One region of the Arthrobacter sp. D3-16 genome, then DNA from elsewhere that is predicted to be linked to it. Evidence: predicted binding sites of a transcription regulator. Region 1 holds the regulator's gene; the other holds the start of a gene.
The links. Region 1 encodes LexA, which represses DNA repair genes until DNA is damaged. Its sites were predicted from a motif close to TCGAACANNTGTTCGA; they were not measured.
Positions count from the first base shown of each region.

Region 1 (15,390 bases):
TTGGCGCACCGCTGCTGGCCGCAGTCGGTGCAAAACTTCCGCGCAAGAACCTGGCACTCGGCCTCATGTTGTTCTTTACCGTCGCCAACCTCACGTCTTTTCTGGCCCCGGACTACGGAACCATGCTGGTTTCACGATTCGCGGCGGGGCTGCCCCATGGCGCATTCTTTGGCGTTGCTGCCGTCATCGCTGCCTCGCTCGTGCCACCCACCCGCCGCGGTTGGGCGATCTCCATGGTGATGGCGGGCCTGAGCATCTCCAACGTCATTGGGGTTCCGGCAGCAACCTGGGTGGGGCAGGCCTACGGCTGGCGGCTGCTGTTTATCCTGGTTGGCCTTATCGGAGTGCTGACCCTGGTGCTGATCTGGCGCTTTGTTCCGTTCAGTGAAGCCCATCCTGACGCCAGCATCCGCCGTGAACTGGGGGCGCTGAAACGGCTCCAGGTGTGGCTCGCCATCATGATCGGCATCGTAGGTTTCGGCGGCTTCTTTGCCACGTACACGTACATCTCCCACACGATGACCCACGTGGCCGGACTCCCGTCGGCGCTGATTCCGCTGGTGGTGGCTCTCTACGGACTTGGCATGGTGGCCGGCAACGTCGTTGGCGGCAGGATTGCCGACAAGTCCGTGATGGGTACGCTCTACAGCGTGCTGCCTGCCATAGCGGTGGCCTTGCTGGTGTACGCGGTAGCTGCCCAGTGGCCCTGGTCGGCCCTGGTGATGGTCTTCGTGGTGGGCGCCGCGGGCTCCATGCTGGTGCCGGCGCTGCAGACCCGCCTGCTGGACGCGTCCCCGGACGCGCCGTCGCTGGCGTCGTCGTTGAACCACGCCGCCCTGAACGTTGCCAATGCCCTGGGGGCTTTCCTTGGCGGCCTGGTGATCGCCTGGGGATGGGGCTATGTTGCCCCCGCGCTGGTGGGCGCATGCCTTGCTGTCCTGGGCCTGGGCGTGGCCGTCGTGAGCGGCCTGCTGGAACGCAAAAGGCCGCTGGCCGCCTGAGCGCAGGGCGGCCGGCAGCAGGCCCTAAGCCTGCTGACATTGAGCAGGCCCTATGTTAGCTTGATGCTCATCGGGAGGGTAAATCCCGGTCACTATAAGGAGGAGACATGGGTTTTCTTGCTTGGATCATTCTCGGCCTCATTGTTGGGGCCATCGTCAAAGCCGTGATGCCCGGCAGTGTGGGTGGCGGTTGGGTCACCAGCCTGGTTCTTGGCGTGGTGGGCGCCATTGTGGGCGGCTGGATCGGCAGCCTGCTCTTCAACAGGGGCGATCTCGCCTTCTTCGATCTCGGCACGTGGATTCTCGCCATCGTGGGCGGCCTGGTGGTCGCCGGTATCTACGGTGCCATCACCGGACGCGGCAAGGCCTCACGCGCGCCCTAAGTTCCGGACACACCAAAATTTCACGCAAGCGAGGGCTCCGGAGATAACGGGGCCCTCGCTGTGTGTCAGCGTACGAACGGGAAACTATGCCGTCAGGGCGGCCGGCAGGTGCTGCGAACGGGCACTGGCGTAGAGGCAAACAGTAGCGGCAGTGCCAAGGTTGAGGCTTTCTGCAGCACCGTAGACCGGCACAGCCACCCTGTGGTCAGCCAGGTCGAGCTCCTCCCGGGACAACCCCTGGGCCTCATTTCCGAACAGCCAGGCTGTGGGATTTTCCAGGTCGTACTCCGACGGCGCTCCGTCCCCGGTCAGCCGGCGCCGCGCATTTTCGTCCTGCAGCGCATCGAGGTTGAGGGAGCCGTAACCGTCAGCAGCCAGGATCCCGATCCCCCGCGCCCGGCAAGCCGCAACCACTTCATTGACGTCGGCCCCCAGCACCACCGGAAGGTGGAACAGGGATCCGGCCGTGGAGCGGACCGCCTTGGGATTGTAGATATCAACGCTGGAGCCGGTGAGGATCACCGCGTCTGCTCCTGCGGAGTCCGCCGCACGCAGGACGGTTCCGGCATTACCCGGGTCGCGGACCTGGCACAGTACGGCAATCAGGCGCGGACCGGCGTCGAGCACTTCATCAAGCGGCACGTCCAGGAAACGGCAGACGGCGATGATGCCCTGCGGGTTGACGGTGTCTGCCATGGCTGCCAAGACCTCGTCTGTGGCCAGCCTTGCGTTCGTGCCCTCAGAGAGCTCCTCGAATTCGGGGAACCGGTCCAGGCAGGCTTCGCTGGCAAACACCTCGGTGACCACGCCCGGGGCACCCCAAGCCAGGCGCTGCTGGTGGAGCTTCAGCGCTTCGCGGACAGCCTGGGGCCCTTCTGCCAGGAACTGTCCGCGCTTTAAACGCGCCGGGCGCCCGGCAAGCTTTGCCACATCCTTGACCCGATCTGCTCGGGGGTTGGAAAGTGGAAAATCCTGCGGGCGCCCGGTTTCGTTCATATAGGAAACTTTAGTGGCTAGGGCCACCAGTTCCTGAACTGGCCCTCGCATGAGGGAAGGCAGGAGCTACTGTGCAGCGACGACCTTCTTGGCGGAGGTGTCGGCCGGCAGCGAGTCCTTGGCAACCTGGACCAGTGCAGCGAAAGCGTTGGCGTCGGAGACGGCCAGCTCAGCCAGCATACGGCGGTCAACCTCAACCTCAGCGGCCTTCAGGCCCTGGATGAGACGGTTGTAGGTGAGGCCATTGGCGCGGGAAGCAGCGTTGATGCGCTGGATCCACAGGCGGCGGAAGTCGCCCTTCTTCTTCTTGCGGTCGCCGTAGCTGTACACAAACGAGTGCAGCAGCTGCTCTTTAGCCTTGCGGTACAGGCGTGAGCGCTGTCCACGGTAGCCCTTTGCGCGTTCAAGGATAACCCGGCGCTTCTTGTGGGCGTTGACCGCCCTCTTCACACGTGCCACGTGCGTACTCCTTCGAAAATTCTGCTCCCAAGCATCTACTGCCGGAATTCCCGGCGGCCTGAGAAGGCTTTTTGGTAGGTGACCTACACCAGGTGGTGGTCAGTCAAAGAACTTGGAAACTAGATGCCGAGCATCTTCCGGATGACCTTGGCGTCGCCCTTGAAGACGATCTTGTCGCCGGCAAGGCGGCGGGTCAGCCTGGAGGACTTGTGCTCGAGGTAGTGGCGGCGGTTGGCCTGCTGGCGGCGCAGCTTGCCGCTACCGGTCAACTTGAAGCGCTTCTTAGCACCACTGTGGGTCTTCATCTTCGGCATGGGAACCGATCTCCTTACATGTCCGCAGGCTGGGCCTGCAGTTCTATCGCGCAGCTGCCCTTGGGGGCGGCGTGCTGGTTGCTGACTGCCGGAGGGCGACCTCCGGCAGCTGTGGACTAAGTGGTCTTCTTGCCAGCCGGCTTTGGCACTGCTTTGGGGGCAGGGCGGGCGGCGGGCTTGGGTGCAGCGGGCCTGGCCACCGGCTTGGGCGGAGCAGGAACTGCTGCGGGCTTCGGCGCCGCAGCTGCCGGCTTGGCAGCTTCGGGCTTCTCAGCAGCCGGCTTGGGGGCCGGTACAGCAGCCTTTGGCGCGGGGGCAGCGGCCTTCGGTGCGGGAGCCTTGGGGGCTTCCGTCCGCGGAGCCTCCTGCCTGGGAGCTTCCTTGACAGCCTCCTGCTTGGGAGCTTCCTTCGCAGGGGCGGCAGCTGCGGCAGGTTCGACGGCGGGAGCCGCGTCCTGCACGGGAGCTTCAGCTACTGCTTCCGGTTCCGTCGAGACCGTGAATCCCTCAGGAAGCAGGTCCGCGAGGGACTGCGTCAAGGGTGCCTGGTCGCTGCCGGAAACGTCGACACGGCCGGAGGCCTTGGCTTCGTTCTGCGCTTTGGCTTCAGCCCGCTGCGTTGCGCGGCGTGCTTCAGCTTTAGCCTCAGCCTTGTTCTTCAGCGGGCCAACCACCATGACCATGTTGCGGCCGTCGATGCGCGGGCTGGATTCAACCACGCCGACTTCAGCGACGTCCTCGGCAAAACGCTGCAGAAGCCGGATGCCCATTTCCGGACGCTGCTGTTCGCGGCCGCGGAACTGGATCATGGCCTTGACCTTGTCCCCGGCGCCGAGGAAGCGCAGTGCATGCCCGCGCTTGGTCTCGTAGTCGTGGGTGTCAATCTTCAGGCGGAAACGGATTTCCTTCAGAACGGTGTTCGTCTGGTTCTTCCGTGCTTCACGTGCCTTGACCGCGGCCTCGTACTTGTACTTGCCGAAGTCCATCAGCTTGCACACCGGAGGCTTGGCCTGAGGTGCAACTTCAACGAGATCAAGGTCGGACTCGGCGGCCAGACGCAGGGCATCCTCAATACGGACGATTCCTACCTGTTCACCTGCAGGGCCGACCAGCCGCACCTCGGGGACGCGGATACGCTCATTGATTCTTGGCTCGCTAATGTTAAAGCTCCTGTGTTGTTGTGGGATCCCGGCAAATAGAGAAGGCCCCCAATTGCCGGAGCAATCGAAGGCCTCGAGGATTGGCTGTGCGTGTCCCGCTCAAGGGACTGCACGGAGGTTCCGGCATGTGCCGGTTCCAATGCCAACCAGTACCCGGCAACCTTGCGTTCCATGGATCCTGCGGAACAGCGGCTGACGCGGGTGGGAGAGAACTCCGCTTGCAAACTGCATGCCACCTTACAGAAAAAATTCCCGTCAACGCAGTGAAGCGCCGGTGGGAACCTTGATCGTTTGGAACAATCTCTGAAATAACGACATCCAGTCGGTCTGTGTCAAGCTTACCAGTATGAGCACCCCAGACAGTAATTCATACGTTTTCGAGCCTGCGGACGCCGGTTCCGACGTCTCCCAGCAGATTCGCGACATTTCGGAAGTGCCGGCCATTGAGGTCATCACCACTGCAGCCGTTCACCTGATGAGTGCCGCTGCAGTCAAGCTTGGCCTTGCTGCCGAAGACAATGCCGAGGAGCTGAAGGACCTGGACGAGGCCCGGAAACTGATCACGGCCCTGGCCGGTTTGGTTACCGCGGCTGCCCCGGAGATCGGCTCCCAGCATGCAGGCCCGTTGCGCGATGGCCTGCGTTCACTTCAGCTGGCCTTCCGCGAGGAGTCGCTGATCCCCGACGCTCCGGGCAAGGGCCCGGGCGAGAAGTACACCGGCGCGGTGAACTGACGCCGTAGCGCACTACCGAGCAGTTCACGACGGCGGGCCATCCCTCACAAGGGACGGCCCGCCGTCGTGCGTTCACCTGGGAGTCTTCCTAGACGGTGATTCTGCTTCTGCGGCGCCGCTGGAGCACCAGTCCGATGAGGCACAGCACCACGCCGGCCAGTCCCACCGAAACAAAGCCCCCGGACGGCCCGATCTGGTCGATGAAGATGCCCGCCAGGGGTGCCCCAAGCGCAACTCCCGCGGTGAGGGCGGAGCCATACCAGCCCATCGCCTCGCCGCGTCTTGCCTCATCCACCAGGTCCGCCACCTTCTCGGAGGCTGACGAGAGTACCGGGGCGCACAGGAGCCCCGGAAGGATGGCAACCAAGGCAAGGGTCCACGTGTCATGGGCGAATCCCATGGGGATGGTCAGGGCTGCCATGCCGAGGAGCAGGACAATGGGCGGGACGGGCCGGTGCATGGCACCGTAAATGAGCCCGCCAACGACGGAAGCGGCGCACCAGAACAGGAAAACAATGCCGATCTCGGCCTGGTGGCCGCCTGTTTCCAGCGCCGCCACAATCCCCACATCCGTGCCGCTGAGGACCATTCCCGCACCGGCGGCCACGGCGAAGAGTGCGGCCACCGTGGCCGTGAACCAGGTAAAGCTGGCCGCAACCTTCTCCTTCAGCCCGGCCCTGCGGGCAGTGTGGGCCGCAGCCGGTGCCAGGTCCGCGGCGGCTTCCTGCAGGTGGGCCGGGGCGGTGGAGACCACGGCGGCCTCGGCCGCCCGCTGCTGGTCCGCCTCGCAGTCGTCACCGGAGGCAGCACTTCGTGTTGGCGGATTGAACCACATCAGGAACAGGCCGGCCAACGATGTGCAGACGCCCACGATGGTCAGGCCCGCCACGCTGAAGCCGCTCGTGGCCACGATGGCGCCTGCGGCAGGACCCATCATAAAGACCACTTCGGTGGTGATCGCGTCCAGGGCGAAGGCGGTCCGGCGCTGTTCGCCGTCTGCCAGGACGCCGAGGGACTGGCGCACCACGCTGAAGATGGGCAGCGTGAGCAGCCCGCCCACAAAGACCAGTGGCAGGAGCCACTGATAGGAGACGTGCGGCACTATCGACCAGATGACAGTTTCGGACACCACAGAGGGAATCAATGCCTTACGCAGGCCTACGGTGTCCACCCGCCGCCCCCGCCAGGGAGCGCCAAGGGCAATACCGATGGTCATCACGGCAGCGGCAGCACCCGCAGCCGCATACCCCTGGCCCAGGGTGAGGACGATATGCAGGGTCAGCAGCACACCGGCCGCCGAGTGCGGGATACGGGCGATCATGCCGACCAGGAGCAGCCGCCTGATGGGCTGGACGGCCAGCAACTCCCGGTAGAGAGCGAAATTCACGAAAGAATCCTTCGGTCTGCCGCAGCCGGCCGGGGATCCCCCTCCTGGCAGCAGCTAGTGGACAGCGCGCCGGAGTTTGATTTCCATGGAGTCGACCCGCTCACCAAACAATACATTCCGCGACCACTCAGCCTGCAGTCCGGCAACCAGCTGCTGCACCCCGGCCGCGTCCAGGCCGTCCGCCAGGTACAGGACCACCTGCAGTTCGGGACCGGCGCCGCCGCCGGCAAGGACGGATCCGTCGGCGGTTCGGGCCGCCACTCCCCTGCCCGGGAGAAGTTCCAAACCGCGCACCGCCGGGAAGCCCGCTGCCGCCCGGCGCATCTCACCGGCCAGGATGTCATCGGTGTAGGACGGGATCCAGTCGTGCTGCTGGGCCAGGGCCCACATGGCCGGCCTTCGGACCACGAACGTTATTGCCGCCCCCGGGTCCAGGACCAGCAGTTCGGCGCCCTCGGACACCGCGGAAAGGGCAGCCCTGGCTGCGTAGACCGCGACGGGCCGGGCTTCGGGGTGCCAGGCTGCCAACGCTTCAGCAGACGTGAAAGCAGGCATGGCAGTCCTGCCGTCCGCCGCTTTGAGGGTGACCAGGGCCATGTCCGCCTGCTTGTCGGCCTGAAGGCCGTCCTGGCCTTCGGCTTCTTCGGCGAGCTGGGCAACGATCGGAATAAAAACGCGGGCAGTGGCCAACGAGGCGACCACGGCAGCCTCGTCCCCCCGCCCGGCCTGCAGGGCCGCGACGGCGGTGAGGTAGCCGGCGTCGGCCGTTCCGTCGTCGTCCTCGAAGTTGTGGATCCTGGCGTGGTCACCGGCGAGGCTGCGCCCCGCCCAGGGCTGACCGGCAGAGTCGGCGGGGCCACCTGCCCCGGCCAAGGCGGCGGCAATGTGGCCGGGAAGGTGGCGCTGCGGCGGCGTGCCTGGTTCGTTGCTGGCCATGGCGTCTACTGGTGCCGGCTGCCTAGCGGCGGCCGGCGACGTCCAGGGCCTCGGGCAGCGTGAAGGCCCCGGCGTACAACGCCTTGCCCACGATGGCACCTTCAACACCCAGCGGTACCAGGGAACGCAGAACCTTGAGGTCATCCAGGCTCGAAATACCCCCCGATGCCACCACCGGCTTGCCGGTCTTTTCGACCATTTGGCGGAGCAGCTCCACGTTGGGCCCCTGCAGGGTACCGTCCTTGGTCACGTCGGTGACCACGTACCGCGAGCAACCCGCTTCCTCCAGCCGGCCCAGGACGTCCCAGAGGTCCCCGCCTTCCTTAGTCCAGCCGCGGCCTGCCAGCGTGGTTCCGCGGACGTCCAGGCCGACGGCGATCTTGTCACCGAAGCGTTCGATGGCCCGGCGGGTCCATTCCGGGTTCTCCAGCGCTGCCGTGCCAAGGTTCACGCGGGCCACGCCCAGGCCGAGCGCCGCCTCCAGCGTGGCGTCGTCCCGAAGGCCGCCGGAGAGCTCAACCTTGATGTCCAGCCGGCCAACAACTTCCTGGAGGAGCTCAGCGTTGGAGCCACGGCCGAAGGCCGCGTCAAGGTCCACGAGGTGAACCCACTCGGCACCCTGCTGCTGCCAGTTCAGGGCCGCCTCCAGCGGGGTCCCGTAGCTGGTTTCGCTGCCTGCCTCGCCCTGGACCAGCCGGACGGCCTGGCCGTTGACGACGTCGACGGCGGGAAGCAGTTCAAGTACCGGCAGGTCGGTAGCGGAGTTCATCGTGATCCTCGGTGTTAGGGGGCAGGGAGGTGCGGCGGGCAGCTGGCCGGCCGTTGGTTGAGCAACAGCTAGGTGGCGGGCAGCGTCAGCAGGTAAGCGGCGAGCAGCGCCATGCCCGCCAAAACGCAGAACGAGACCTGTGTCCAGAGGGGCTTATGCTGCTGCCGGAAGGACAGCGCGCCACCAATCAGCAGGCCGGCGAGGGCCATCAGAATAACGGACCACATTCAGGCGTCGCCGCTTGGCGTTTCGCCGGTTTCAGCCGGGTTACCTGCAACGGAAGGTTTGCGGAGGGCTTCCACCCAGTTGCGCAGCAGCCGGGCGCCGGCGTCGCCGGACTTTTCCGGGTGGAACTGCGTGGCGCAGAGTGGGCCGTTTTCGACCGCGGCGATGAAGGGGGCACCGTGCTCGGACCAGGTGACAAGGGGTGCGGCCATCCGCGGCTGGACGACGTCGAAGTTCCACTCCTGCACGCCATAGGAGTGCACAAAGTAGAACCGCTCGTTTTCGACGCCGGCGAAGAGCTTTGACCCTTCGGGCACCTTCACCGTATTCCAGCCCATGTGCGGAACGACTTCCGCCGGCAGGAGTTCCACCTTGCCGGGCCATTCGCCGATGCCTTCAGCTTCCGTACCGTGTTCCACGCCGGCCTCGAAGAGCACCTGAAGGCCCACGCAAATTCCCATGACCGGGCGGCCGCCGGCGACGCGCCGGCCGATGAGACGGATACCGTCCACGGCCTTGAGCTCGCGCATAACGGTTTCAAAGGCTCCGACGCCGGGAACCACCAGGCCGTCGGCGTTCAGGACGTCCTCGGGCTTCGAGCTGAGGATCACCTCTGCCCCGGCGCGTTCGAGGGCGCGGACCGCTGAACGGACGTTCCCGGAACCGTAGTCCAGCACGGTTACCGTGGGTTTACCCTCGGGCGAGGGGAGCTTCTGTGCAGCTGAGGGATCGATGATGGCGCCGTCCCGCAGCACCTGGCCGCTCACAGCGCGCCCTTGGTGGAGGGGATGCCCTCAACGCGCGGATCGGATTCAACAGCGGCACGAAGGGCACGGGCGAAGGCTTTGAACTGGGCCTCAACGATGTGGTGCGGGTCCCGTCCGGCGATGACGTTCATGTGGAGGCAGATCCCTGCGTGCAGGGTGATGGCTTCAAAGACGTGGCGGGTGAGCGAGCCGGTGAAGTGACCGCCGATCAGGTGGTATTCCTGGCCCGCTGGCTCACCTCCGTGGACGAGGTAGGGACGGCCGGACACGTCAACGACGGCATGTGCCAGTGCTTCATCCAGCGGAACGGTGGCCTCGCCGAAGCGGCGGATCCCGGCCTTGTTTCCCAAGGCGGTGCGCAGCACCTCACCGAAGGTAATGGCAACGTCTTCCACGGTGTGGTGGACATCAATGTGGATGTCTCCGGTGGCTTTTACTGTCAGGTCGATCAGCGAGTGCTTGCAGAGCGCTGTCAGCATGTGGTCGTAAAAAGGCACCGAGGTGTCAATGTCCGAGATGCCGGTACCGTCCAGGTTGATCTCGACGAGCACGGAGGATTCACTCGTAGCACGCTCCATGCGCGCGGTCCGGGCCACGGCCGCATTGGATCCGGTGGAACTCATGGTCAAGTGTCCTTTGGGAAGAAGGAGTGGTTCAGGGCGTCCAGCGCCGGTACTTCAAGTCTAGGCCGGAAGCGTGCGCTGGCCGGCAAGGATGCTTTCCAGGGAGGTGAGGAACGCTGTGGTTTCCGTCTCAGTGCCTGCGGTCACCCGAAGATGGCCGGGAATACCGACGTCGCGGATCAGGACACCGGCGTCGAGCAGCTCCTGCCAGACCTGGTGGGGATTCTCCAACCCGCCGAAGAAAACATAGTTGGAGTCGGAGGCGGCGGGTTTAAGCCCCATCCGGGTCAGTTCAGTCACGATGCGGTCGCGCTGCTTCTTGATGTCTTCAACATCGGCCATCAGCGCCTCACGGTGCTGGAGTGCTGCGAGGGCAGTCGCCTGGGTAATGGCCGACAAGTGGTACGGCAGGCGCACCAGGCGCAGTGCATCCGTGACCTCCGGAGCGGCCGCCATGTAACCGAGCCGCGCTCCGGCCAGCGCAAAGGCCTTGCTCATGGTCCGAGAGACGATCAGCCGCTCCCTGCCCGGCAGGAGGGTCAGGGCGCTGGGCGTTCCGTCGTGTGCGAACTCGTGGTAAGCCTCATCAACGATAACGATTGTCTGGCTTGCTTCGCCGGCCTCATACACAGCTTCCACCACGTCGAGCCCCAGGCCGGTTCCGGTGGGGTTGTTCGGCGAGCAGAGAAAAACGATGTTGGGCTGCAGCTCCTTCACCTGGAGCGCCGCGGACTCTGCACTGAGGCCGTAGCCGTCGGCCCGTTCGCCCACGATGTACTCGGTGTCCGTGCCGCTGGCCAGCAACGGGTACATGGAGTACGTGGGCGGGAAGCCGAGCGCCGTACGGCCAGGGCCGCCGAATGCCTGGAGAATCTGCTGGAGGACTTCGTTGGAGCCGTTGGCCGCCCAGACATTCGACTCATCCAGCCCGTGCCCCAGGTATTCCGCCAAGGCCTTCCGCAGCTCACTGAACTCCCTGTCCGGGTAGCGGTTGAGTCCGGCGGCAGCCTCTGTTACTGCTGCGCTGATGGCGGCCCGCACGTCCTCCGGGACCCCATGGGTGTTCTCGTTGACATTGAGGAGGATGGGAACATCCAGCTGGGGCGCCCCGTAAGGGGTTAGCCCACGGAGGTTGCTGCGGAGGGGTAGCCGGTTCAGGCGCTCTAGCTGGTCATTCACCTGAACAGTTTAGTGCCCGTGCCGGGCACCAGAAAATGTGACGGCTTCCTGTTCGCGCTCAGCGTGCCCCTGCAGCGAAGCCCGTCCAAGGGCTCTCCCGCTGCCATTGGTGCCAGCTTTCCGGGCGACGCTTCCAGCCGCAGGGCGACGTTTCCGGCGGGCATCATCAAGCTACCGGGTGGGGACGAACAGCTGCTGCCCCGGGAGGACCGCCCCGGGGGCCAGATTGTTGAGCTGCACGATGTCAGCGACTACGTCCCGCGCGTCCCGCTCCGGTGCAACGCTTCCAGCAATGGCCCAGAGGGACTCACCCGGCTGCACAGTGACGGTGATGGTCGGTGTCACAGCCAGGTCCGCCGCAGAGTCCGAGGCCTTAGCGGGCGAGTTGAAGAAGCCTGCCAGGGAGAGCAGCAGGGCGGCCAGCAGCACCAGGGGCATTCCGATCAGGACGATCTTTCCGCGCCGTGTGAGGCGCAGGGGCGGAAGCGGTGCAGGACGAACAGTGTGCGGCTTGTCCCGCGCCGGCATGAGGTGATGCACCGGGATTGAATCCTGCGAAGCAGATGTAGCTGACATGAATTAGCCCTCCTGGACCTTTACTGTGCTGCCCGATGTTCCGCTCGGCACCCGCCTTACCCTCGACCCTTGGTCCGGATCTTCGAATGGCTACGCTCCGAATAGAACACATGTTCGAACTTTGCTTCTCCTGTTTTAGCACCTATTAACGAATAATGTCGAGACTCGCTAGAACAAATGTTTGAAAAAGCAATGTGGCTGGCCTAACTTTGAAGACAGGAACTACCACCTCGACAGTTGATCAGCAGGGTCTGACAATGGCGGCGTGAACTTCAGGTCCGGGCCAAAAAGTGTCCGGGGCAACCGAAAGGCATTGGCGAATATGGCAGCACCAGCCGCCGGGGGAAGGGCAACCTCCCAACCGAAGAAGACCGCCAAAGGCCTGACGCCGCGGCAGAAGAAAATTCTGGAAACCATCCAGCGCTCGGTGAATGACAACGGTTATCCGCCGTCAATGCGGGAAATCGGGGACACGGTCGGCCTTGCGAGCCTTTCCAGCGTCACGCACCAGCTTTCGCAGCTGGAGAAGCTGGGCTACCTCCGGCGTGACCCGAAGCGGCCGCGCGCCATGGAGGTGTTGATGCCCTTGACCCTGGACGGTGGTTCGTCCAAGCAGGCAGCTGAACCTGCTGCGCTCCTGCCTGCCGGCACCGGCAGTGTCACCGCGCTTCCCACGGCTATGGACACTGCCATGGTTCCCCTCGTGGGCCGGATCGCTGCCGGCGGACCGATCCTGGCGGACCAGGTAGTGGAGGACGTCCTCGCGCTCCCCCGCCAGCTGGTGGGACAGGGGGAACTCTTTATGCTCAAGGTTGCCGGCGATTCCATGGTGGACGCCGCCATCTGCGATGGTGACTGGGTGGTGGTCCGGCGCCAGGCGGACGCGGCCAACGGAGACATCGTCGCAGCACTGCTGGACGACGAAGCCACAGTGAAAACCTTCCGCCAGCGCGATGGCCACACCTGGCTGCTGCCGCAGAACACGCAGTACGAGCCCATCCTGGGCGACCATGCCACCATCATGGGCAAGGTCGTTTCGGTGCTGCGCTCGCTCTAGCTTTTCAGGCGTTCTCCCTGACCAGCCGTTCCAGCGCTGCGATGGCTGTCTTCCTGTCCGTGGTGGACCAGAACGGCGGCAGCGCGCCCCGGAGGAATCCTGCGTACCGCTCGGTGGCCAGCCTGGAGTCGAGGACTGCCACCACACCTTTGTCCCCCGTTGACCGGATGAGCCGTCCTGCTCCCTGCGCGAGCCGGATGGCGGCGTGGGTGGCCGAAACGGACATAAAGCCGTTGCCTCCGGCCTGCGCCACCGCCCGGGACCGCGCGGTCATCAGCGGATCATCGGGCCGGGGGAAGGGAATCCGGTCGATGACCACGAGGCGGCATGACCCGCCGGGAACATCCACGCCCTGCCACAGCGACATGGTGCCGAACAGGCAGGTATCGGGTTCGTCGGCAAACTGCTTTACCAGTGCCGTCATGGTGGAGTCGCCCTGGCACAGGATGGTCATGTCCAGCTTCGGCCGCAGCGCGTCGGCCGCTTCTTCTGCCGCCCGCCGGGACGAAAACAGGCAGAGCGCACCACCGTTGGAAGCCCGGATCAGGGCCTCCAGCTCGGCCAGTGCTTCAGGAGACGCCCCCCGGCCGGGCTTGGGCAGGTGCCCCGCCACGTACAGGATTCCCTGCTTCGGGTAGTCAAAGGGCGAGCCGACGTCAATACCGGTCCAGCCCGGTGCGCCCTCGCCCACCAGCCCCAGGCCGCCCGCTGCGGGCTCGAAGGCGGATCCGATGGCCAGGGTAGCGGAGGTCAGGACAACTGTGTGCCCCGCGAACAATCCCTCCCGCAGTCGTCCAGCGACGGAGAGCGGGGCAATATTGATCAGCGCGGGCGCGGTCTCGTCCGGCTGGGAATATCCCTGCTGGGGGTCAAAGGAGCTGGCGCGGGAAAACCACACCACTTCCCGGTTCTCCCGGGCGGCAAGGAGCCGTTCGCACAGTTCCAGGATGAGCATCAGCCGGGAGCGCGCAAGCTGCCGCCCGCCGTCGGCCGTTGTGCTGCTGTCCCCCTTGGAGTCGGACAAAGCAGCCCGGCAGGCCTCGCGCAGCTGGTCCACACAGTCCAGCTGTTCATCGTTCAGTCCATTGGGGAGCAGCCCGTTGGGAACCCCGGCCAGGGCCACCTCAAGATTTGCGGCGGCCGCGTTGAGTGCATCCACCGTGATGGCCGTGTGCTTGCGGGCACCGGCGGCAGCTGCGTGGACCATGGCCACCGACAGCTGCCCCGAGACGGCGCCCGTGACCCTGTCCTGGAGCTCGTGGGCCTCATCAACCACTACGACGTCGTATTCGGGCAGCACCGCCAGTCCTTCAAAAGCGCTGACGGCAAGCATTGCATGGTTGGTGACCACAACGTCGGCTTCGGCGGCATCCTGCCGTGCGAGCTCGCTAAAGCACTCCGCGGCCATGGGGCACTTCTGCGCGCCCAGGCATTCCATCGACGTGACGGATACCTGGCGCCAGGCCCGGTCGGTGACGCCGGGCAGGAGCTCATCGCGGTCACCGGTGGTGGTTTTCTCCGCCCACTCCCGCAGGCGCACCACTTCCTTGCCCAGCTGGGAAGCAGGACCCCCCACAGCCGCAGCAAAGTGCGGGACGCTGGTGTCCTCCCCCAGGGAAAACAGCTGGCCCTCCGCCGGCTCCTCGGAGGGAAACCCACCCTCAAGCTTGTGCAGGCAGACGTAATTGGACCGTCCTTTTACCAAGGCCACTTTTACCGGCCGCTCCAGGGCTGGAGTGATGGTCTTCAGGAGGCGCGGAATGTCCCTGCCCACAATCTGTGTCTGCAGGGCGAGCGTTGCAGTGGACACCAGCGCGGGCTTGTCGCTCTCCAGGGCGTGGGCTATCAGGGGTATGAGGTACGCCAATGACTTGCCGGTACCCGTTCCGGCCTGGACCAGCAGGTGGTCGCCGGTTTCGATCGCCCGGGCCACCTGCCGGGCCATTTCATGTTGCCCGCTGCGGCTTTGCCCGCCCATGCCGGCAACGGCCCGGTCGAGCAGCTCGATAACGAACTGCTCGCCGGCCGTGCCTGTGGCTTCGTCAGCCACGAGGTCAGTCATTGCTGATAAATGATTCCAGTTCAGCCGCGAGGCCTTCCCGGACTTTGACAACTGCCCGGGTACCGGCTTCATCGTGGTCGACGCTGATGATCTCGGCGTCGGACTCATGCAGCTTGCTGACCAGGTCCCCGCGGTCATACGGAATCAGCAGCTCGAGCTTGACCGACGGACGCGGAATGGCCTCGCTGATCGCCTGCAGCAGTTCGGGGATGCCTTCCCCCGTGCGGGCCGACACCACCACGTGGCGCGGTTCGCGCTGCTTCAACCGTTCCACCACATAGGGGTCAGCGGCGTCGGCCTTGTTGAGGACAATGATTTCCGGAACCTTGCGGGCGTCCACTTCGCTGAAAACCTTGCGGACTGCAGCGATCTGGCCCTCGGGGTCCGGGTGGGAGACGTCCACGACGTGAAGGATCAGGTCCGAGTCCGCAACCTCCTCGAGGGTGGAGCGGAAGGCCTCCACCAGCTGGGTGGGGAGGGACCGGACAAAACCGACAGTATCTGCCAGCGTGTAACCGAGTCCGTCGGCGGTTTCGGCCTTGCGGACCGTGGGGTCCAGGGTGGCGAACAACGCGTTCTCCACGAGCACCCCGGCGTCGGTCAGGCGGTTCAGCAGCGAGGACTTACCAGCGTTGGTGTACCCGGCAATTGCCACCGAGGGCACCTCATTACGACGGCGATTGGCGCGTTTCGTCTCCCGGGCAGGCTTCATCGCGGCGATCTCGCGCCGCAGCTTGGCCATGCGGGTACGGATCCTTCGGCG
Region 1 is NZ_CP096437.1:2,594,982-2,610,371, forward strand. Features, by position in the region: gene M1D32_RS12350 (MFS transporter) at 1-1,001, shown strand, start outside; gene M1D32_RS12355 (GlsB/YeaQ/YmgE family stress response membrane protein) at 1,109-1,384, shown strand; gene M1D32_RS12360 (TrmH family RNA methyltransferase) at 1,469-2,380, opposite strand; gene rplT (50S ribosomal protein L20) at 2,447-2,839, opposite strand; gene rpmI (50S ribosomal protein L35) at 2,959-3,153, opposite strand; gene infC (translation initiation factor IF-3) at 3,270-4,271, opposite strand; gene M1D32_RS12380 (DUF1844 domain-containing protein) at 4,660-5,046, shown strand; gene M1D32_RS12385 (MFS transporter) at 5,135-6,433, opposite strand; gene M1D32_RS12390 (SseB family protein) at 6,488-7,369, opposite strand; gene priA (bifunctional 1-(5-phosphoribosyl)-5-((5-phosphoribosylamino)methylideneamino)imidazole-4-carboxamide isomerase/phosphoribosylanthranilate isomerase PriA) at 7,392-8,138, opposite strand; gene M1D32_RS12400 (hypothetical protein) at 8,207-8,365, opposite strand; gene hisH (imidazole glycerol phosphate synthase subunit HisH) at 8,366-9,130, opposite strand; gene hisB (imidazoleglycerol-phosphate dehydratase HisB) at 9,127-9,753, opposite strand; gene M1D32_RS12415 (histidinol-phosphate transaminase) at 9,814-10,932, opposite strand; gene M1D32_RS12420 (LysM peptidoglycan-binding domain-containing protein) at 11,104-11,460, opposite strand; gene lexA (transcriptional repressor LexA) at 11,831-12,565, shown strand; gene M1D32_RS12430 (ATP-dependent DNA helicase) at 12,570-14,627, opposite strand; gene hflX (GTPase HflX) at 14,620-15,390, opposite strand, start outside.

Region 2 (15,390 bases), 1.8 Mb from region 1:
CGACGCCGACGCTTCGTCATGCTGGCCATTGCCGGCCTGTCCACGAGTCTCGCCGTGGCGGGAACGCTGGCCTTCCTGAGCACGTGGGAGCTCGCTTTCACGGACGAGTCGTCGCTGTTCGGCACCCCGTTGCCCACTTCGGACCCGGACAACTACTTTTTCTTAGCCGCATTCTCCGCCCTGGCCGCCCTGGCAGCACTGTTCACCGGCGCTATATGGCCGGGACGCCGGCGCACTGCACAACAATCCGGCGCAGCCCGGGCTGCAGGCGTCCGCACCGCTGCCCACGGCAGCAGCAATGCCGCGAGGAGGACACCGGCACGGCAGTCCAGCGCTGGGCAGCCGCGCACCCCGTCGGGCCCGCGGGCTGCAGTGCGGCAGCCGACGTCGTCCGCGCGCCAGGCTCCCCAGAGACAAGGCGCGGCGAGGCAGGGCGCCGCAAGGCAGAGTGCCACAAAACATAGTTCCGCGAAGCAACCTCAGGGCCGCAGCGCGCCAAGGAAATAGCTTGCGCTAATGGGCCCGGGGCACCTTGAACTTGGTGATCCGTGCGTCCTGTCCGTCAAGCTCTGCCCAGGACTTTTCCGTCTCGAGGACGGTGAGCGCATTGGTGGGGTACCTCGTTGCGGCGTCCATGTAGGCATCGTGATCGGAATCGCGCGAGGCGAGGTGCATGGCAAGGTCCTGTACCCCTGGCAGGTGCGCAATCAGCATCAGCGTTGTGACGGTATCAGGTACGTGGTTGACCACGGCAAGCATGCGCAGCGCGGAGGAAGCGTAGAGGCCGTCTTCGAGCTTGGGCGTGGGTGCCTTGTCCCCGAGTTCAGAACAAACCCAGGTGCAGGTCTGGCGGGTCCGCAGGGCGCTGGAGCACAGGATGAAGTCAGGCACGATGTTGTGCTTGAGCAGCCAACGCCCGGCAAGGGGCGCCTCCCGGTGGCCCCGTTCCTCCAGCGGCCGCTCGTGGTCAGCCACGCCGCCAGGCCAATCGGCTTTGGCGTGCCGCATGATCACAAGGCGTCGAAGATGGTGCTGGCTCATCGCCCAAGCCTAAGGCACGGCCACATGCCTCCTGCGAGCCTCCGGGATGCTAGATCGAGTATTCCGGAGCGGCCCAGACAACGACCTCGGGGTGCTCGTAGAACCGGTAGCCCTGGCCGCGGACGGTGCGGACGGTGTTGGCGAGGCGGCCGAGCTTGGAACGGAGACGGCGGATGTGGACGTCGATGGTGCGCTCGTTGGGCACTTCTTCGGCGTTGCGCCACAGGCCCTCGAGCAGCTCGTCGCGGCCCACGGTGCGGGTGCCGTTCTCCACGAGGTAGTTAAGGAGTTCGAACTCTTTGAAGGTCAGGTTCAGGGATTCACCGTCGAGGTGCACTTCGCGGCGTGCGAGGTCGATCAGGACGCCGGAGGGGCGCGGCTCCTGGGGCTGCTGCGGCCGCGGGGTTTCGGTGCGCTGGCGGGTGTTGACCGTGGGGTCACCGAAAGTGGAGCGGACGACGTCGAGCGCTGAGCCCGGCGTACCGGCGGGGGCAACGGCAACAGCGGCGTAGCTTTCGGCTCCCGTTACCAAGGACTGGGCGTAGGCGCGGATTTCCTGGGCCAACTTGGCGATGGAGGTACCTGCCGCGGCGGCGGTTTCCTCGTCGATCCCCATGTAGAGGACAAATCCACGGGCGACGTTGTCATTGGCCACCGGGCGGACGGGGTTGGGCCCGGCGACTACGGGAGTGGGAGCAGTGACAGGCGCGGACTCGGCCGGCGGGACGGCGCGCAGCTGGCCGTAGGAGTTGGGGTTGTAGCCCTGGGGGCCATAACCCGAGCCGGGAAAGCTGCTTCCGGACGTGGCGGGAGCGAGCGACGTTCGTGGTCCGAAACCGGGGCGGAGGCCCGACGGCTGGCCACCCTTGGCGGCGTTACGGACAGAAATGTGGACGTATCCGGATGCAACTGACATGTAGTGCTTACCTCAATGTGAATGGCCGCCATCGCGGCTCGAATGCTGGGTTCCCCGCACTGCGCAATAAAACTGGGGAGGGACGCCCGACGCTGGGCTGGGGGGCGTATGCCGACGAACTTCATGGGGTGGGAAGTTCAGGCGTACATTCGACAACAGCGCATGTCGGCAGCAGCGGATGTGCTGGGCCAGTAGTCTGCGGCTGCAGGTGCTGTTGAGTTCTTGTTCACAATGGAAGTGTGCAGCGTAACAATGCGAACTTGCAAGTAACAATGGACGAATCAGTCCGCATTCTGAGACAAAAGCGCTTGATGTGGCGCAGATCACGATTCTGGATAATGGTCAGATTGCTGATCATTTTCCCGCTCCCGGGTCGGAAAAGCTATACGGGCTGAACTTAATTCGCCGGAACCTACTCCCTCCGTCTTTTCTTCAGGCGTACCGGGAATGCCGGAATTGCCCTCGTTTCTGCATCCCCTTGTCCAGCGGCGCCAGCATGTGGGCACGAAAATGCCTCTTCCCTGGGGCACTTGCGGTCCGGGTGCCGCCGTCGAACTCCAATCCGGGAACGGAGTCGGCTCGATGAGGGCCAGCCGCTGAAGCTCAGCAAGGTGAACCTCACGCGGCTGGTGGTTGTTACTGGAGTGGAAAGGACCGCCAAGAGTGCTGCCCTTGGTAACGGCAACGGACGACGGCGGCGTCGCGGCGGAGTTCGTAGACCATGTGTTTTCGCGCTTCGCCGGCGCAGGGGGAAGAGTAACGGTGATATCACACCCAGGACGGACAGGGTTCGCCTCGGAACTTCCCATCCGGTGATCTTGCAGCAAGGCGACGCGCCGTCATCGTGATCTCTGTTACCAAAATGTGACTTGCGCGCTCCATTCCTGTACCGTCGATTGGGTGAGGTTCGCATACGAGCCGCATATCCGGATGACGCCAAGCTCTGCCACTTCCCGGATTTCCCTTGAACAAAGGCAGAGGCGGGGGACCCACCGTCCCGGGCACTAATTGCCCTTGGGGTTAAGCCAGCACGTGATCTTTCCGTGTGGCCGGATGCCCTCATCCGAACCCGACAGCTAACTCCGCAGGTGTGAGAGGCGATCCATCATGTTCAAAACCCTGGTAAAACCGCGCCCAAAAAACGGTTCTGCACCGCATGCCGGAACAGAAAACGGCAAAATTCCTTCCTTCGGCAAGCGTGCGGCTGTGGTGGCCGCATCCTGCGCACTCCTCGTTGGAGTAGGAGCCGCTGGACAGGCCACCGAAACCAGCATCCGCGTAGCGGCCACCGAGACGCAGGCCGCCCAGGCGCAGTCGAACCTTAGCATCGAGAAGAGCGAGATTACCTCCAATCCCGCGCCTGAGGCCGCCACCCCGGAGATGGCTGTAGCCCCGCAGGCTGCCGAGCCCGCACCGGCTCCCGCTGCCGAGCCCGCACCGGCTCCCGCTCCTGAGCCCGCACCGGCACCCGCACCCGCTCCTGAGCCGGCTCCGGCACCTGCTCCCGAGCCGGCACCCGCTCCCGCGCCGGAGCCTGCACCCGTCGTCGCGGTCAACGATCCCGCCGGTGCCCAGGCTTACGCTGCCGGCCAGCTGGCGAACTACGGGTGGGCTCCTGACCAGATGCAGTGCCTGAAGACGCTGTGGACCAAGGAGTCGGACTGGACCACCACGGCCACCAACCCAAGCAGTGGCGCCTACGGCATTGTCCAGTCCCTGCCGGCGGAGAAGATGGCCAGCGCCGGTGCCGATTACCTCACCAATTACCGCACGCAGATCAACTGGGGCCTGAACTACATCCAGGAGCGTTACCAGTCTCCGTGTGGTGCACTGAACTTCCACCTGTCGAATAACTGGTACTAAAAAGTACCGGGACACCGGGGGCTTGCAGGGCCCGGACCTTTTGTAGGACCGGGCCGCCCTGCATACTGTGATCCATGAGGTTCACCACCACCGTCCAGGGCAGCGGCAACAAAACCGGCATCGTAGTGCCCGAGCATGTTGTTACGGAGCTGGGAGCCGGTAAGCGGCCGCCGGTGGTAGTAACCATCCACGGCAAAAGCTATCGCAGCAGCATCGCAGTGATGGGTGGCCAAAACCTTATTTCACTGAGCGCAGCCAACAGGGAGTTTGTTGGCGTCGTGGCGGGAGACACCGTTGACGTGGAGCTGGAACTGGATACGCAGCCCCGGGTTGTGGAGGTTCCCGAGGATCTTGCGGCGGCAATGGCTGCGGAGCCCGCGGCGCAAGAGTTCTACGTGACCCTGAGCAACAGCGCCCAGCGGCGGTACGTGGAGCCGCTGGGCGAAGCCAAAACTCCGGAGACCCGGTCGCGACGAATCGCCAAAGTGGTGGAGGACCTCAAGGCCGGAAAGAAATAACCGCCCGGCCCGACGGCATCAGGTGTTGCGGCCGGGGATGTACTGGACAGCCCACCTGTTGCCGTCGGGATCGGCGAAGTACACAAAGTGGCCCCAGTCCTGCACGTCCACATCGCTGACGTCCACCCCGTTGCTTTTGAGGTGCCGGTGTGCGGCCTCTATGTCGCTGACCACCAGTTGAAGGTTGGAGCCGGTGCCGGGAGGTGCGTCGGTGAGCCCGTCGCCGATGCATATTGAGCAGGCGGAGCCTGGAGGCGTCAGCTGGACGAAGCGGATGGAGTCCGTTGGCCGCTCATCAAAGTCGGCGTTGAAGCCCACCTTGTTCACGTAGAAATCCTTGGCGCGGTCCACGTCGGACACAGGGACGTACACAAGTTCGAGTTTCCAGTCCATCCGCACAGGCTAACGGCGGGAAGCTGAATGGAAAAGGCTTGAGGACTACCCCGCGATGCCGTAGAGGCGGTCCCCCGCGTCCCCCAGTCCGGGCACAATGTACGACTTCTCGTTGAGCTTTTCGTCGATCGAGGCCAGGACAATGGTCACGTTGGCGCCGGAGAGTTCCTCTTCCAGCTTGGCCAAACCTTCCGGGGCAGCCAAGAGGCAGATGCAGGTCACGTCTGAAGCACCGCGCTTGAAGAGGAATTTGATGGCTTCCCGCAGGGTCCCGCCGGTTGCGAGCATGGGATCAAGGACGAAAATCTGCCGGTCCGTGAGGTTTTCGGGGAGGCGCTCGGCGTAGGTGATGATGTCCAGGGTTTCCTCGTCCCGGGCCATCCCCAGGAACCCCACCTCAGCGGTGGGGACGAGTTTGGTCATGCCCTCAAGCATGCCCAAGCCGGCGCGGAGGATAGGAACCACCAGCGGAGTGGGCTTGGTGAACGCCGTACCCACAGTGGTGCTGACCGGCGTTTCGATGGTGACGGGTTCGGTGCGGACCTCGCGGGTGGCCTCGTAGGCGAGAAGGGTCACCAGCTCCTCCGTCAGCTGCCGGAAGACCGGGGACGGGGTGTTCTTGTCCCGCAGGACGGTGAGCTTATGGGCGACCAGCGGGTGGTCCACAACGAGAGTGCGCATGGGTCAAAACTATCACCCGGTTGCTGGCACTCCCCTGCCGTCAGCCTCCAGCGCCCGTCCGCGGGGAGCCGCCGTCGCTTCGGCGTAAGGTCCCGCCGTCGGACGTTGCGGACGACCCGCCGTCGCTCCTTTCCGAGGTGCCTGCGCTGCTGGTGCCCGCGCTGCCGGGGAGTGGATCCCCGCTGTGGTCCTCGCGGAGGACCGGGTGCTCGAAGGTTGGTGCCGGGCCGGCATGTTCCCGCCGCCGGATGAGGTGGAACAGCCGATGGGCCAGGATCACCATGGACACCCAAGCCAGCCCCAGGAACCACCCGGCCATCACGTCCGTCATCCAGTGGTGCCCCAGGAAAACCCTGCTGAGCCCCATGGCGATGATAAAGATTGCCCCGGTGGTGATGGCAGTGATCCTTGCCCAGAGCATCTGGAACTGAAGGCACATGATGTACACCAGGACGCCGATAACCACTGTTGTATTGAGGGTATGGCCGCTGGGAAACGATGGTGACGTCTCAAAGGGCGGTACGGCTTCGGAGTGGTCGGGGCGGGTCCTGCCCACCAATCGCTTGCCGAGGGTGGTGGCCGTGGTGGAAACAAGGGCTGCACCGCCCACGAGGACGATGGGGCGCCACGTCCGGCTCAGCAGGGTCAGCCAGGCGGTAAGGACAGTCGCGAGAATCGGCATGCCGATCCCGCCGCCCACGTTGGTGAAGGCAGTGGCGAAGGCGTCCACCTCCGGGTTCCGCAACGATTGGGAATATTCCAGTGCAGGAATATCAAGGCTTGCCAGCCCTTCCTCGTCCACCACGTCCGAGTACACCTCGGCTCCCAGCAGGGCCATGGTGAGCACCAGCGCGCCGCCGAGGATCATGGTCAGCCACAGGGCGGCGTAAGGCTTGATCCACTTGTCCACACGGTCTCGGACGGTGCTCATTGTTGCCTCCCGGCGGATATGCGTCACGGGCTCTGGGTACCTTCGAAACTATCATTGAGCCATGGTCTCCGCAGATAGCAAACACGCCGCCTGGATGGGCCTTGCCCTCGCGGAGGCGCGCCGCGCGCTGGCCACAGATGACGTGCCGATCGGCGCCGTGGTGATAGGGCCCGACGGCGTTGTGCTGGGTTCCGGCCGGAACCAGCGGGAGGAGCTGGGCGACCCCACCGCACACGCCGAAGTGGTTGCGATCCGGGAGGCGGCGGCGAGGTTGCGGGAGCTTTCAGCGGCCGGGGGCGGGAGCGGAGATGGTTGGCGGCTGGCTGACTGCACACTGGTGGTGACCCTCGAGCCATGTGCCATGTGTGCCGGTGCGATTGTCCTTGCACGGATTCCCCGCGTGGTTTTCGGCGCCTGGGACGAGAAGGCCGGCGCGGCGGGATCCGTGTTCGACGTACTGCGCGAGCGCCGGCTGAACCACTGGGTCGAGGTTTACGCGGGGGTGCGCGAAGCCGAATGCGGCGGGCTGCTGCGTGACTTTTTTCTAGGGCACCGTTCGCGGCTGTAGATGCTTGCTGGTGCTTCTTTATGCACCAATCTGTGCTTGAACTTAGCCGCCAAGGACGTCGAGCACGTGCGCAGCTGTCTCTTCCCACCCCGGCAAGCGGTTCCGCGTCTCACGTGCCGCTGCCCGCCAGGCGTCCCTGGTTGTCCCGTCCTGCAGCCAGCGTCGCAGGACCTCGGCCAGCAGGGCGGGGTTTCCCGGATCAGCGTCGGACGGAAAGGTGACGGAAATTCCGGGAAGGTGAGCGCCCTCCCCCGTTCCAGACTCCACTCCAGGCGCGGCGAAACTCAGCGCCTCCACGGCCCCTGTTCCTTGGCGTACTACCACGGGAATACCGTGGGCGAGTGCTTCTGTGACCACCATGCCGAACGCCTCAGCCCGGGAGACCAGAATGCTCAGGTCTGCGCGGTTCCATTCGTCCTCGAGCGCCTGGCCTTTCAGCTCACCGGTCAGCCGCACCCGGCTTTCCAGCCCGTGCGCGGCAATCGCGGCCCTCACCAGGCCCGCGTATTTCGGGTCTGCCTGGTCCGATCCCACGAGTGATGCCGTCCACTCAAGTTCCTGGATACATGCCAAGGCTTCGACGGCAAGCAGCTGGTCCTTGTTCGGGAGGAGCGCGGCTACGGTGATGAAGTGCGGCGGAATGGATCCTTCGGCCACCGGTGCAGGCTCGGTACCGGGCAGGGCCACCCGGAGTCCGCGGAGGCCGTGGCGTCCTTCGACGGTGGCAGCCGCCCAACTGCTGGTACAGATCACTCCCGATGCCGCTCGGAGGGCCCGTGCCTCCAGCTCCAGGCGCGACGGGGCCGGCATGTGCACCAGCACCCAGGCCTCCTGCCGGGCTTTGGCTGCTAACTCCAGTTCGTCCGGGGCACCCATCGCGATCAGCCCGTCCACGATGGTCAGGACGGACCCTTGCTGCGGTTCCGGCTCCCACGCGCCCAGCAAACTGCCCAGATGCCGTCGTTCCTTTGCACTGGACTCCGGCCAGGAGCCCTCCACCGCCAGCACCTCAACGTCGACGCCGAGGGTGCGCAGGCCCTGTACCAGGCGGGCGTTGTACACGTTGCCGCCTGAGTTGTGCCGGATATTGGCAGGTACCAGGAGCCGGATGGGACGCATGGTCAGGCTGCGGAGAGGTCCAGCGAGTAGGTGGCCCAGGCGTCCGGATTTTCGCGCAGGGTGACGTCGATGCCCGCAAGTTCGCGGCCGTCGTCGGTGTCTTTGATCTTTCCCGCAACCGACTGGGCGACGTACTCCGCAAGCGCCTCAGTAGTGCTGAGTTTCCCTTGGAAGTCGGGGTGCTCGTCCAGGTTGCGGTAGTTCAAGCCCGCCAGCACCTCCTCGATGATGGTGCCCGCGGCGCCGATGTCCAGCACGATGGCGTCGTCATTGAGCGTCCGACGGCGGAAGGCCACCTCGGCGACGAAGGTGGCCCCGTGCAGGGCCTGGGCGGGACCGAAAGCCTCCCGGGGAAGGCTGTGCGCGATCATGAAGTGGCGGCGGACGGTCAGGCTGAACAATGGGCTACCTCTGCTCTTCGCGGGTGGGGTCCTGGGCGTGTTGCTGGTGGGGGTCTTGATCCAGGCGGTCTTGATCTTGCCGGTATTCGATGACGTGGCACAGCGCGTCCAAGGTGCCGTCTGCGAGGCCTTGCACTGTGCCGGGCAGTTCATTGAACGGCGACGATCCGGTCACGAAAGCGTCGAACACCGGATCGGTCAGCAGGGACACGGCGAGGTCCAGGCGGTCAGCATTGGTCCTGCGGTGGCGCCGGGCACGTGCCACCACTCCCACCTGGCTCGCGCGGATTGAGAGCCGGCGGGCGTGGAAGTCCTCCCCCAGTGGCAGCGTGACTTCCCGGTTGGCATACCAGGACATTTCGATCACGTCGCCTTCATCACCGGCAAGCTGGAGGCTGCGCTCAAGGCCTTCCTGGGACGCGGAGCAGTGAAAGACCACGTCGCAGTCGGCCAGTGCGTCATCCGGGTGCGTGAATTCGACGCCAAGGGCGTCTGCCAATTGCTTCCGGCCCGGGTCCACGTCTACCAGCTGAAGCCGTTGCAGCGGGAAGGTCCTCAGCAGGGTGGCAACCATGCCGCCCACCAGGCCTGCGCCCACCACGGCCACCCTGTCGCCCAGCCGCGGGCCAGCCTCCCACAACGCGTTTATTGCCGTCTCCACCGTTCCGGTGAGAACCGCACGTTGGGAGGGGACACCGTCGGGGATCCTGGTGAGCGCATCAAGGGGCACGACGTACCGGTCCTGGTGCGGATTCAGGCAGAACACCCGCTGGCCTATCCATTCTGCCGGCCCCACTTCCACGACTCCTACCGACAGGTAGCCGAACTTCACTGGCCCCGGGAACTGGCCCTCCTGATGCGGGGCCCGCATCTCCTTGGCGACGCGTGGCGGGACTGAGCCGTGATGGACCACCATCTCGGTGCCCTTGCTGATGCCGGAGTAGAGGGCGCGGACCAGCGCCTCGCCGGGACCCGGCTCCGGGAGTTCCTCCGAGCGGAGCTCGCCCTGTTCGCGGGCTGTGGTCCAGTAGGCGGTTGCATGGATGGGCGCAGGTGAGTTAGTCATCTTGCTGATGAATCTAGCGGCCTGCGTGCGCTGGGGAAAGTTTGACGGCGGTTCCTTCCGAGTTGCAGGGTTCTCCCCCGGGGCTGGCCCCACGAAAACTGCTAGCTCAGTGCCAGCTCCCAGTCCCTGACCGGGTCTTGGGGCAAATTGACCGGCCCGGCATAGAAGGCCTCCCACAGAGGGTCTTCGGCCGGAAGGTCGTCAGGATCCAGGAAGTTGTCATCCGGAGGTTCCTCCAGTGGGGGCTCAAGTGGTGGCTCCAGAAATGGGACGTCTTCAGCAGGGCAGGCATGAGTACGGGGCATGGCCGAGGCTTCAATGCTTCCCGGTGGCCATACTGGTGGTTCCCAGTCCGGGTGTTCGCTTTTGTAGTGCCTCCCGGCGGGTGAGATCCAGCCGGGTGGTTCGTTTTGGGTGGCTGGTGTGGGTTGCCAGCCGGCGGTGTAGCGGAGTTTGTGGTGCTTGGGGCAGGGTTGGCCGAGGTTACTGATGCCGGTGGTGCCGCCTTGGTGCCAGGCGAGGAGATGGTCCGCTTCGTTGTCCAGGGCGTTGTTGCTGCAGCCAGGGAACGGACATTTGCCGTCCCTGAGCCGCAACCAGTTCCGCATGGCCTTGGTCAGCCGGTAGCTGGTCCGGCCGATCTCCAGCGGCGCGCCGTCCCGCGGATCCACCAGCACCCGATAAAACGAATTCGCACCGTCAGCGACCAGGACTCGTGCCATCGAGGCCGGGATCGGGCCGAACCCGTCCAGCATCGCGGGTTCGTCGGTGAGGCCCATGAGTGAGAACACCGGCACGGTGACCAGCACCTGCGCCCGAATTGACGAGCCCCGGCCCGGGACCGGCTTCCCCGCCGCCGCCAGCACCGCCGGCGTCGGCCCCACCGGCGTCACCAGCGCCGCCGGCACTGACCCTCGAGTTGAGGAGCGCTGCAGCGAAGTTGTCGGCCCGGAGCTGGGTGAGTGTGCGGGGCTCATCCGGTCCCTGCATACCCCGGGTGATGGCGGTGAGCCTGTCCCAGATCGCAGACGCCTGGTCCACGGGCAGGCACGCGGCCACCCAGCCCATCCCGTCAGCGTCCCGCCAGAACTCGACCCGCCGGTCCGCCACACTTTTGGCATGCCGGGCCTCCAGGCTCTCCGGGTGATGGCGCTCCCGCCAGGTCCTGGCCTTGGTTTTGAACCGGTACGCCGGCAGCTCCCCAACCGGACACCCCCGGGCAGCGTTAGGTGCAGCCGGGTCCAGGAAGTGCGCCTCCAAAGCAGCGGCCCCGTTATGGTCAAGGCTCACGGTCTGGTCCACCATGGTCCGGGCGTGCGCCCAGGAAATCGTCCCGGCCCGCAAAGCCGCCAGGGTCCGCGGCAGGGACGTGGTGAGGGCGTGGGAGTCGGCGAGCAGGGCACCGGCGGCCCGGTCACCGACCGCCAGGACACACCCGACCTCGGCGACCAGGCTCCGGTCCTGCGCCGTCGCCTCATACGGTGACCGCGCCGGAGCGTTCAGTGCTTTCGTGGCCCCTGCGAACATCGCCACTGCCTGCACCTTCAGGGCCGCCAGCTTCGCTTCCGACTGCGCCACCGCTGCAAGGACATCCAAAGCCCCGTCCGCAACCCGCTGCAACGGATCATCATCCAATCCAGCGGCATCGGATGCAGCTGTATCGCCGCCGGCGAGCACCGCGGCAAACGCAGCGACAGAGTCGTCAACAAGCTTCTCCGCCTGCACCACTGCCGCCTTCGTTTCCATACCTCCATCATGGCCAGGGGTCTGACATTCCGAGCCCCCAAAGCGGGTGCCCGCCAAAAAATTCTTCAAACTTTTTACCCACCTCCTTCGCACGACGGCGGATCAAACCGTGCCTGCTCAGGGGGTACTCCATACGTGCTTCCCCGCCATCAATCGCGGCAGAAAAGAGAAAGAGAAAGATGAAGATGCGCGGAGAGGCTCTCACCGCTGGTCCCGTTTTGGGGATGAGCCCCTCGCTCCGGTACCCTATTGAGGTTGGTGACGTGTCCGAGCGGCCGAAGGTGCAACACTCGAAATGTTGTTTGGTGTAAAAGCCAACGTGGGTTCAAATCCCACCGTCACCGCCATATTAAAAGACCCCTGCTTCCTGTTTTACCGGGAAGCAGGGGTCTTTTTATTTCCGCAGATAGTTGCCCGGGTTCGCCGGCTCGGCGACCGCGTCTTCGCCCTGATCGACCTCATCGTCGCACAACGGGAGAAAGCATATTGAGTCCGCGCTCAGAAGAGGCAATGCCCAGACGAAGCGGCGCGGACGGGGGGCAGGGTCCTGACCACGGCAGCGGACGACGGCGGGGGCACCGCCGTCGTCCGCTGCAGTTGGGTGGGGGCTGCTAGAGCCGGGTGTCGAAGGAATCGCAGAACACGTTGTCGTTAAACGTCCCCTGGAACCCGGACTTGCCCTGAATCTTCGCAATGGTGGCCCGGATAGCTTCCCGGGAGCCGGCATGGGCGTGGATTGCTGTTTTGACCATGGGCACGTCAATGAGGTGGTTGGGCTGGTTGAGGGAGACGAACACCGTGGGAACCTCGGTGGTGTACCACGGGATTTCCGCGGCCATGGGGGAGGACCACTTGATCCGGATGGCTGCTTCCTGGGCGAAGCCCTTTACGTTGGCGAACACAAAAGCGGCGTCGTACTTCTCCGCGTAGTCGCCGGTAGCTTCCTCCGAAATGACCGACATGAAATTCACGCCGGTCTCCCCCGCCGCCTCGCGCTGGTTCGCCGTCTTGAACAGGTGCACCTCGAAGCCGGCGGCTTCAAGCTCTTCCTTCACGGTATCCAGGTAGGCGAGCGGATCGGCCCGGGTGAAGTCCGCACCGCCGGAAATGCCATACAGGCGGATCCGTGGATGCGTCTGAGGCGTGATGGGCAGGTTGTCCGCAGTGTCCTTGACCAGGGTGACGGTCTTGTCAGCGATCTCCGCCGCGATGGCCCGGTGCTCTTCACTGCCAATCACGCCGAGTGCTTCCACCGGCGGCACCAGCTCATTGCGGGCCTTCACGTGCAGTCCCAGCGAGGCCTTCAGCCCAAGGATTCTGCGCAGCGCGTCGTGCAGCCGCTGTTCGCTGATCACGCCGGACTTGTAGCCGTCCAGCATGTAACCGAAGTCCTCCGCCGGGTTTCGGAAGAACAGGAACATGTCGCAGCCGGCCGCGATGGTGGCCGGCACCAGGTCCCTGCGCTTCATCGCCTGGGTAAGGCCCACCATCAGCGAGGCATCGGTCAGCACCAGCCCGTTGAAGCCGAGTTCGCCGCGGAGCAGGTCCTGGAGCAGCTCCGGTGACAACGTGGCAGGCAGGATGTCCGCATCCGCCAGGCCGGGCCGGAAGTGCCGGGACAATTCCGGTGCCCCGATATGCCCCACCATGATGGACTGCACGCCGTGCCCGATCATCTCGCGGTACACGTGGCCGTAGGTCCGGTTCCACTCCTCGTAGCTGAAGGTGTTGTAGGAAGTGACCACGTGCTGGTCGCGCTCGTCCACCCCGTCCCCCGGGAAGTGCTTCATGGCGCACACCGTGGCTGATTCGCTGATGCCGTCGAAGTACTCCTTGGCCCGCTCCACCACAATCTCCGGGGTGTTGCCGAAGGCCCTGGTGGAGATGACCGTGTTCCGCCAGTTGTAGTGGATGTCCACGATCGGGGCGAAAGCCCAGTTGCAGCCCAGGGCAGCGGTTTCCACGCCGGCCACCTGGCCCATCTGCCGGGCGATGGCTTTATCCGGGTGCGAGCCGGCCTGCAGATGCGTCGACACGAACGTTCCGTCGTCGCAGCTGCCCGCTCCCCCCATTTCAGGGTTGGAGGCGACCAGCAACGGGATCCGGGACCTCGACTGGGCGTAGCGGATGTGTTCCTGCACAGCAGCCGCGGGGCCGGGCCGGTAGCGCATGCCGCCGACGTGGAAGTTCTCCAGCACACCATCGAGGTACTCCGGGGAGTAGTCGTTGTTGTGGTTGATGAACAGCTGGCCGATCTTCTCCTCGAGGCTCATTCCGGAGATGGTGGATTCAACCCAGGTGACGGCAGCGTCGTCGAGATTGAACGGCGCGGCCTGGAGGTCGACGTCGAACCGGCCTGCCGCGGCTCGGCCGGCACCTGGCGTGCGGTCAGCGGTGCCACGGGCGGTGGACGGCCCGACGGCGGCAATCCCGGCGAGTGCCTCGGCCACCACCTGCTGTACCGGGGCGGCGATGTCCACCACAACGCCGGCTTCGTCGGCCGCCAATGGTTCCAGCGTGGCGAGCTGGGACTCAAGCAGCGCTGGCGGCATGAAATGCCCCGACCGGCCCTCAAGGCGCTGGCTGAGCACTTCCTTGCTGCCGTGCAGGTGCAGGAAGACGGTGTCCGGAGCCTGCTGCCGGATGGCGTCGCGGTAGCTGCGGCGCAGCGCGGAGCAGGCCAGGACCATGCCGCCGTCGCCCGCGTTAGCCAGCTCAGTGCCCACGGTGGCGAGCCAGGGCCAGCGATCGTCGTCCGTCAGGGGTGTGCCCGCCGCCATTTTGGCGACGTTCTCCACCGGGTGGAGGGAATCGCCGTCGAGGAACGGGACGCCAAGCTCCCGTGCGACGAGGTCGCCGATGGTGGTCTTGCCGCAGCCGGAGACCCCCATCACGATGACGCGGACCTTGGGCTGCCCGGTGTAGGGGTTGGACGTGTTCACCAGTCGTGGACCGTTCCGTCGATGAGGCGGTTGTAGGGCAGGTAGGCCTGCTGGTACGGATACGCAGCGGCGGCTTCCTCGTTGAATTCGACGCCGATGCCGGGCTTGTCGCCCGGGTGCAGGTAGCCGTCCACAAAGGTCATGGACTGCTCGAAGACCTCGTTGGTCTTGTCCGAGTGCTGCATGTATTCCTGGATGCCATAGTTGTGAATGGCCAGGCCCACGTGCAGCTGCGCGGCGAAACCCACCGGTGAGATGTCGGTGGGGCCGTGGAAGCCGGACTTGATCTGGTACTGCGCGGCGAAATCCATCACCTTCTTCAGCGGCGAAATTCCGCCAAAGTGGGTGGACGCGGCGCGGACGTAGTCGATCAGCTGTTCCTTGATGATGGTCTGGAAGTCCCAGACGGTATTGAAGATTTCACCGATGGCCAGCGGCGTGGTGGTGTGCTGGCGTACCAGGCGCAGGCCCTCCTGGTTTTCGGCCGGGGTGCAGTCCTCAAGCCAGAACAGGTCGTAGGGTTCCAGGGCCTTGCCGAGCTTGGCCGCCTGGATGGGGGTCATGCGGTGGTGGCCGTCGTGCAGCAGCGGGATCTCGGGGCCGAACTCGTTCCGGACCGCCTCGAACACGGTGGGCAGATGGCGGAGGTAGGCGCGGGTATCCCAGTCCTCCTCCACAGGGAACGCGCCGCGTCCGGCGGGCTCGTAATCGTAGCGCTCACCGGAGGCCTGTGCTTGCGCGGCCACCCCGTACACGGCTTTGATGCCCGGAACGGCTGTCTGGATGCGGATGGACTTGTACCCCAGCTCCAGGTGTTCCCGGACGGAGTCGAACAGGGCCGGAAGGTCCGCGCCCGAAGCGTGGCCGTAGGCGCGCAGCCCGTTGCGGGATGCCCCGCCCAGGAGCTGGTACACCGGCATGCCGGCCATCTTGCCCTTGATGTCCCACAAGGCCATGTCCACGGCGGCGATCGCAGCCATTGTCACCGGGCCCCGGCGCCAGTAGGAGCTGCGGTAAAGGAACTGCCAGGTGTCCTCGATGCGGTGCGGGTCCTTGCCGATCAGCAGCTGCGCTACGTGTTCCTTGAGGTAGGCGGCGACGGCGAGCTCGCGGCCGTTCAGCGTGGCATCACCAATACCTGTCACGCCATCCTCGGTGGTGATCCGGAGGGTCACAAAGTTCCGGGACGGGCTTGTCACAAAGAC
Region 2 is NZ_CP096437.1:759,606-774,995, reverse strand. Features, by position in the region: gene M1D32_RS03785 (hypothetical protein) at 1-507, shown strand, start outside; gene M1D32_RS03780 (SixA phosphatase family protein) at 514-1,041, opposite strand; gene M1D32_RS03775 (winged helix-turn-helix domain-containing protein) at 1,091-1,957, opposite strand; cyclic di-AMP (ydaO/yuaA leader) riboswitch at 2,899-3,059, shown strand; gene M1D32_RS03770 (aggregation-promoting factor C-terminal-like domain-containing protein) at 3,065-3,820, shown strand; gene M1D32_RS03765 (YdeI/OmpD-associated family protein) at 3,895-4,338, shown strand; gene M1D32_RS03760 (glyoxalase superfamily protein) at 4,357-4,731, opposite strand; gene upp (uracil phosphoribosyltransferase) at 4,777-5,412, opposite strand; gene M1D32_RS03750 (phosphatase PAP2 family protein) at 5,453-6,343, opposite strand; gene M1D32_RS03745 (nucleoside deaminase) at 6,405-6,911, shown strand; gene M1D32_RS03740 (glycosyltransferase family 4 protein) at 6,954-8,030, opposite strand; gene M1D32_RS03735 (6-pyruvoyl trahydropterin synthase family protein) at 8,033-8,431, opposite strand; gene M1D32_RS03730 (zinc-dependent alcohol dehydrogenase) at 8,436-9,497, opposite strand; gene M1D32_RS03725 (HNH endonuclease signature motif containing protein) at 9,599-10,219, opposite strand; gene M1D32_RS03720 (DUF222 domain-containing protein) at 10,197-11,243, opposite strand; tRNA gene M1D32_RS03715 (tRNA-Ser) at 11,501-11,590, shown strand; gene M1D32_RS03710 (gluconokinase, GntK/IdnK-type) at 11,855-14,134, opposite strand; gene manD (D-mannonate dehydratase ManD) at 14,182-15,390, opposite strand, start outside.
Region 2: M1D32_RS03720 (DUF222 domain-containing protein) is a predicted target of LexA. The motif match lies at 11,297-11,312, and genes of this name have one in related genera.